Phaeacidiphilus oryzae TH49: one gene and its partner. The protein of the gene in region 1 interacts with the protein of each later gene in a pairwise test. Links are inferred from orthologs where the notes say so. Each region holds a gene or a part of one and is shown in the gene's direction. Other genes may lie near its edges. The genes, in order: tsaE and rlmB.

Evidence for each region.
Region 2: the proteins of tsaE (region 1) and rlmB interact in binary tests that used the Escherichia coli proteins (3 or more experiments, as listed by UniProt). The link is inferred for Phaeacidiphilus oryzae TH49 from one-to-one orthologs.

The regions. Positions count from the first base shown.
Region 1 is NZ_JQMQ01000005.1:4,306,241-4,309,505, forward strand. What follows is about bases 179-3,136. They hold tsaE (tRNA (adenosine(37)-N6)-threonylcarbamoyltransferase complex ATPase subunit type 1 TsaE), read left to right. Parts: upstream 179-1,393; coding sequence 1,394-1,879; downstream 1,880-3,136. Other genes in these bases: BS73_RS22950 (alpha/beta fold hydrolase), read left to right, coding at 179-1,331; BS73_RS22960 (hypothetical protein), read left to right, coding at 2,014-2,235; BS73_RS22965 (hypothetical protein), read right to left, coding at 2,283-2,831; tsaB (tRNA (adenosine(37)-N6)-threonylcarbamoyltransferase complex dimerization subunit type 1 TsaB), read left to right, coding at 2,961-3,136. Also shown: more of BS73_RS22950, read left to right, coding at 1-178; more of tsaB, read left to right, coding at 3,137-3,265. UniProt on the Escherichia coli protein: Required for the formation of a threonylcarbamoyl group on adenosine at position 37 (t(6)A37) in tRNAs that read codons beginning with adenine.
Region 2 is NZ_JQMQ01000005.1:3,231,809-3,235,040, reverse strand. Bases 13-2,937 are described here. They hold rlmB (23S rRNA (guanosine(2251)-2'-O)-methyltransferase RlmB), read left to right. Parts: upstream 13-947; coding sequence 948-1,928; downstream 1,929-2,937. Other genes in these bases: BS73_RS18115 (DoxX family protein), read left to right, coding at 2,015-2,937; cysS (cysteine--tRNA ligase), read left to right, coding at 13-879. Also shown: more of cysS, read left to right, coding at 1-12; more of BS73_RS18115, read left to right, coding at 2,938-3,232. UniProt on the Escherichia coli protein: Specifically methylates the ribose of guanosine 2251 in 23S rRNA.

The DNA.
Region 1 (3,265 bases):
GCTGGCTGGGCGTCTCGGTCGGGGTGGTGGCCGCCGGGGCCGCGGCCGGGGTGGCTGTGGAGCGGCTCACCACCGGCCGGGTGATGCGCCAGCGGGCCCGCGCCGAGCTGGACGCGGCCGCGCCGTTCGGCAGCCTCCGCGGTGAGGTGCACACGGTCGCCGCCGAGGACGGCACGGAGCTGCATGTCGAGGTCGACGAGCCCACGGCGTTCGAGCTCGCGGTGGGGCCGGTGCTCGGGCCGGTCCCCGGCTCCGCCGCCGGGGGCGCGGAGGCCGCCGGGGAGGCCGCGCGGGAGGCGGCGGAGCCCCTCCCCAGGCGGGCCACCGCCCGTCTGGCCGGAGCGCTGCGCCGCCCGGTGGCCGCCCTGCGCCGGCTGACCGGCGGCGCGGAGCCGCCGACCGTGGTCTTCTGCCACGGCTACGCCCTCAACCTGGACTCCTGGCACTTCCAGCGGGCGGCCCTGCGGGACACCCACCGGCTGGTGCTGTGGGACCAGCGCAGCCACGGCCGCTCCGAGCGCAGCCGCTCCCACCTGGCCGGCGAGCCGGCCGCGATCGACCAGCTCGGCCGCGACCTCAGGGCGGTGCTGGACGCGGTGGCGCCCACCGGCCCGCTGGTGCTGGTCGGCCACTCGATGGGCGGGATGACGGTGCTCTCCCTGGCCCGGCAGTACCCGGAGCTGTTCCGCGACCGGGTCGCCGGGGTCGCCCTGATCGGCACCTCCTCCGGCGATCTGGCGGGCACCACCTTCGGCCTGCCGGCGGCCGGGGCCAAGGTCTTCCACCGGATCGCCCCGGGCGTGCTGCGGGCGCTGGGCAAGCAGTCCGCGCTGGTCGAGCGGGGCCGCCGGATAGGCGCCGAGCTGGCCGCGCCGTTCTACCGCAAGTACTCCTTCGGCTCCCCCGACGTCGATCCTGCGGTGGCCCGGTTCGCCGAGCGGATGCTGGACGGCACGCCGATCGACGTGGTCGCCGAGTTCTTCCCGGCCATCGCCGCGTACGACGAGCGGGCCGCGCTGCCGGTGCTGCGCGGGCTGCCGGTGCTGGTCCTCACCGGCACCCGGGACCTCCTCACGCCGCCCGGTCACGCCGAGGTGATCGCCGCCGAACTGCCCGAGGCCGAGCTGGTGCTCGTGGAGGACGCCGGGCACCTCGTCATGCTGGAGCGGCCGGATGTGGTCGACGAGCTGCTGTCCGAACTGATCCTCGGAACCCGCGGCCTCCGGCCGGCGGCCCGGGCCGACGAGGACGGCCGGGCCGCTGCGGCCGCCGAGGCCGACGAGGCCGCCGGGGCCGACACGGACGCGGAGCCGCCGGCCTCGGAGGCGTGAAATCCCTGACGCTCCGTCAACTGCCACCCCCACTGGACCACGGGACACCACGGAAGGACCCCATGCACCGCGTCACCATCCCGACCGACGACCGGATGCGCGCGCTGGGCCGCGCGCTGGCCGCCGAACTGCGTGCCGGAGACCTCGTGCTCCTCTCCGGAGGGCTCGGCGCCGGCAAGACCACCCTGACCCGCGGCCTCGGCGAGGGCCTGGACGTCCGCGGCGCCGTCACCTCGCCCACCTTCGTCATCGCCCGGGTGCACCCGTCCCTCTCCGGCGGCCCGGCCCTGGTGCACGTGGACGCCTACCGGCTGACCGGCCTGGACGACATGGAGGACCTGGACCTGGACGTCTCGCTGCCGGAGTCGGTGGTGGTCGTGGAGTGGGGCGAGGGCAAGGTCGAGGACCTGTCCGAGGACCGTCTTGAGGTCCGGATCGAGCGCTCAGCGGAGGAGGGGGACGAGGTCAGGACGGTCACGCTGATCCCGTACGGCGAGCGCTGGCAGACCGGCGCGCTGGCCGAGGTGGCCGCCGCGGCGGCGGTCTGACCGGCAGCGGTCCGACCCGCTCGCGGCTGGATTTTCCGACGTGCTGTCGGGAAGATGTTGCATGGCACCCGGCGGGCGTGTTGGTATGGGTCCAGGGCCAATGGGTTAGGTCTACCTAACTTACGGGAGGCGAGATGTCCGAGACCACCCCGGAAGCGCGGGCCGCGCGGCCGGGCGAGCAGGCCGACCGGGCCGAGCAGGCCGAGTGCGCCGCGCAGCCGGATCGGGCCCAGCCGACCGGGCAGGCCCCCGCCGACACCGTGCGCCGGCTGCTGGCCGCGGGCCCGGCCGCGGCCGCGGTCAGCCGCCCGCCCCTGCGCCACGCCGGCGACGGCGCCCGCCCCGACGCCGCCTAGCGCCCCCACCCACCGGCGCGGGCGAGCGAGGAGCGCCGTCCGCCCGGTCAGGGCACGACGACGACCTTGTCGCCCAGGTCGGCGAAGGCGTAGAGCGCCTTGCCGTCCGCCCTGGACTCCCGGATGCCGCCCGTCCGGGCGGCCGTCGGGGAGGCCGTGGAGCCGTTCACCGCCGCGCTGAAGCCGATCGTGACGCCCTGGTTGAAGGCGAAGATCACGGTGTTCTCGATCCGCGTCCCGTCCGAGCCCGTGCCCGGCCCCCGGTTCTCCCGGATCACGCTGTACGTCCCCGGCAGCGGGCTCACCGCGCTCGGCTGCACCGCGAACGTCCGCTCCGCCGTGGTCGCCTCCGACTTCACCAGCCAGACCCGCTTCGCCTTCAGCGAGTAGACCACCCGCTTCCCGGTCCCCGAGCCGGCCGGGATGGCCGGCGCGGCCGGCTTCGACGGGCCGCTGGTGTGCCCGGCGGCCGGCGGAGGCGGCTTGGGCGCGGCCTCCTTCACCGATCCCTGCGCCTGCAGCGCCAGTACGGTCACCACCGCGAGCGCACCCGCGGTGAGCCCGGTCACCACCGCGCCCGCCCCGAACCTCGCCACGCGACGACCTCCCGTTCGACCCTGCGAACCGATCCCTGCGATACGTCCGCGGCCGCGGCGGCGAGCCGCGGACCGGCCACCCATCCTGCCACCCGTCGTCCACTGCGTCGGCCGCCGTATCGTTGTGCCGTGCTTCTGCTCGCCTTCGACACCGCCACCCCCGCCGTCACCGCGGCCCTCTACGACACCGACGCGGCCGCCGTGCTCGCCGAGGAGACCCGGATCGACGCCCGCCGGCACGGGGAACTCCTGCTGCCCGCCGTCGACCGGGTGCTCTCCTCCGCCGGAGTCCGCAAGGAGGACCTCGGCGCGATCGCCGTCGGCATCGGCCCCGGCCCCTACACCGGCCTGCGGGTCGGGCTGGTCACCGCCGCCGCCCTGGGCAGCGCCCTGGACCTGCCGGTGCACGGCGTCTGCACCCTGGACGGCATCGC
Region 2 (3,232 bases), 1.1 Mb from region 1 along the record:
GCCCTCTGGAAGGCGGCCAAGGAGGGGGAGCCCAGCTGGGAGACCCCCTGGGGCCGCGGTCGGCCCGGCTGGCACCTGGAGTGCTCGGCGATGGCGCACAAGTACCTCGGCGAGGCCTTCGACGTCCACGGCGGCGGGATCGACCTGATCTTCCCGCACCACGAGAACGAGATCGCCCAGTCCAAGGCCTACGGCGACCGCTTCGCGCAGTACTGGGTGCACAACGCCTGGGTGACCATGAGCGGCGAGAAGATGAGCAAGTCGCTCGGCAACTCGGTGCTGGTCAGCGAGATGGTGCAGCGCTGGCGGCCGATCGTGCTGCGGTACTACCTGGCCGCCCCGCACTACCGCTCCACCATCGAGTACAGCGAGGAGGCGCTGCGCGAGGCCGAGTCCGCCTTCGGGCGGATCGAGGGCTTCGCGCAGCGGGTGGTGGAGCAGGCCGGGGTGGTGGAGCCCGCGGCCGAGGTGCCGCCGGCCTTCGCCGAGGCGATGGACGACGACCTCGGGGTGCCGCAGGCGCTGGCCGTGGTGCACACCGCGGTACGGCAGGGCAACGCGGCGCTCGCCGCGGACGACAAGGAGAACGCGGTCGCGCGGCTGGCCGACGTCCGTGCGATGCTCGGGGTGCTCGGCCTCGATCCGCTGGACGACTTCTGGACCGGGGCCGGGGCCGGCGCCGGAGCGCGGGGCGGGGCCGGCGGAGTGCCGTTCGAGGTCGCGGACAGCCTGGTCCAGCTGGTGCTGGAGCAGCGCCAGGCGGCCCGGGGCCGCAAGGACTACGCCACCGCCGACGCCATCCGGGACCGGCTCGCCGAGGCCGGCCTCAGCGTCGAGGACACCCCCAACGGCAGCCGCTGGACACTCCGCTCGGAGTGAGCCCGGCACGACCGGCAGACACACGCGTACGCACGCAGGCAGCAGCAAGCAGGAAGCAGGACTGAGCGATGGCCGGCAACAGCCAGCGGAGGAACCGCCGCAACCCGGGTTCCAAGAAGGGGATGCAGGTCGGTACCGGCGGCCACCGCCGCAAGGGCCTGGAGGGCAAGGGTCCGACCCCGCCCGCCGAGGCCCGTACCGGGCACCCCAAGAAGCGGGCCGCCGAGGCCCGCGCCAAGCGCGCGGCCGCGCGCTCCGGCGCCGGCAGCCGCCGTCCGGGCGGCCGCGGCGGGCGGGGCACGGCCGAGCTGGTGGTCGGGCGCAACCCGGTGGTCGAGGCGCTGCGGGAGGGCGTGCCGGCGACGGCGCTGTACGTCCAGCAGTTCATCGACAACGACGAGCGGGTGCGCGAGGCGCTGCAGCAGGCCAACGAGCGCGGGGTGCCGCTGATGGAGGCCCCGCGCCCGCAGCTGGAGCAGATGACCAACGGGCTCAACCACCAGGGCCTGGTGCTCCAGGTGCCTCCCTACGAGTACGCCCACCCCGAGGACCTGCTGGGGCTGGCGGCGGACGCCGGCGAGGACCCGCTGATCGTGGCCCTGGACGGGGTCACCGACCCGCGCAACCTGGGCGCCGTGGTGCGCTCGGCGGCGGCCTTCGGCGGCCACGGGGTCGTGGTGCCGGAGCGCAGGGCGGCCGGGATGACCGCGGGCGCCTGGAAGACCTCGGCCGGCGCGGCGGCCCGGATCCCGGTGGCCAAGGCCACCAACCTGACCCGGGCACTGGAGGCGTACCAGAAGGCCGGCTGCTTCGTGGTGGGTCTGGCCGCCGACGGCGAGGCCGAACTGCGGGACCTGGACGCGCTGGACGGCCCGGTGGTCGTGGTGGCCGGGTCGGAGGGCAAGGGGCTCTCCCGGCTGGTCTCCGAGACCTGCGACCTGACGGTCCGGATCCCGATGCCGGGGCAGGCCGAGTCGCTGAACGCGGGGGTCGCGGCGGGGATCGTCCTCTACGAGGCGGCGTCCCGGCGGGCCGGCAAGCGCGGGTAGCGCGGCGGCCGCCCGGCCTTCCGGAAGGAAGATCTCCCTGGCCCGGGTGACCGTGTCCTTCGGGCGGGTCACTCGGTTAGTGGTATGTGGACACCAGAACGCGCGCGCAGGGTACGGAGGAGCCGGAGCTCGCCCGGGTCAAGGTGCCGTCGGATCCCGCGCGGCTGAACACGACCACGGCCAGCTTCCGCCTGCGGTTGGCCGATCCGGTGCAGCCGCGGATCTCGGTGCCGCCCGAGCTCTTCGCCGGGGCGGCCGCCGGGGCCGCCGCGGGAGCGCGGCCCTGGCAGGTCGGACCGGTGGTGACCGGCGGCCGCACGGGGCGGCGTCTGGTGGTCGACGCGCAGCCGACGCTGCTGCCGACCATGATCAGGACCTCCCGGGGCGAGGCGCTGGTGGGCGCGGCGGCGGCCGGCCCGGTCGAGACGGAGGCGCCGCGGCGGCCCGGCCGGGTCTCCCCGATCACCTGGACCGGCAGCCCGGACTCCGGGCTCGTCGACGCGGTGCGCGGGGGAGTGCCGGGGCAGGGCGCGGCGCCCGTCGGCGCGGACGACGACACCCGGGCGATGGCCCGGATCGCGGGACTCACCCACCAGCCCGGCCCGGACCGCGGCTGGTACGGCTCCGGCGCCGGGGCGCGCAGCGGGGACGAGACGACCGAGACCGACCTGGACACGGTCCGGCTGCGGGCCTTCGTCCCGGAGGGGGCCGAGGAGTACGCCGAGTACGCCCGCACCCACGGCCGGGACGCGGCCTCAGGCGAGCAGCGGCACGCCTGGTACCCCGGGCGCCGGGTGGACCTCGGGCTGGTGCTGCTGCCGCTGCGGGTCTTCCTCGGCGGGATCTCGATCTACGCCGGGTTCAGCAAGCTCTGCGACCCCGTCTACTTCGACGGCGGGGTGCGCGGCTCGATGATGCACTGGCTGCAGTCGCTGCATCCCTGGGAGTTCGCCCAGCCGCTGGTCACCTGGGCCGAGAGCCATCCGGTCGGGGCCGGGCTCGGGGTGGCCTTCACCCAGGTCGTGGTCGGCGTGCTGGCGATGCTGGGGCTGTGGACCCGGATCGCCTCCGCGGTGGCGATGCTGCTGGCCCTCGCGCTGCTGCTGACGGTCAGCTGGCGCTCGGTGCCGGTGTACGACGCGCCGCAGATCATCTACCTGGCCGCGTGGAGCCCGCTGCTGATCGCCGGGGCGCCGTTCTTCTCCCTGGACGGCCGGCTGGCGCTGAACGCCTGGCGGCGGTACGGCAATTCGGCTCCGGTGAGCGTGCAGCGGCGGCGGGTGCTGCGTCGCGGGGCCGTCCTC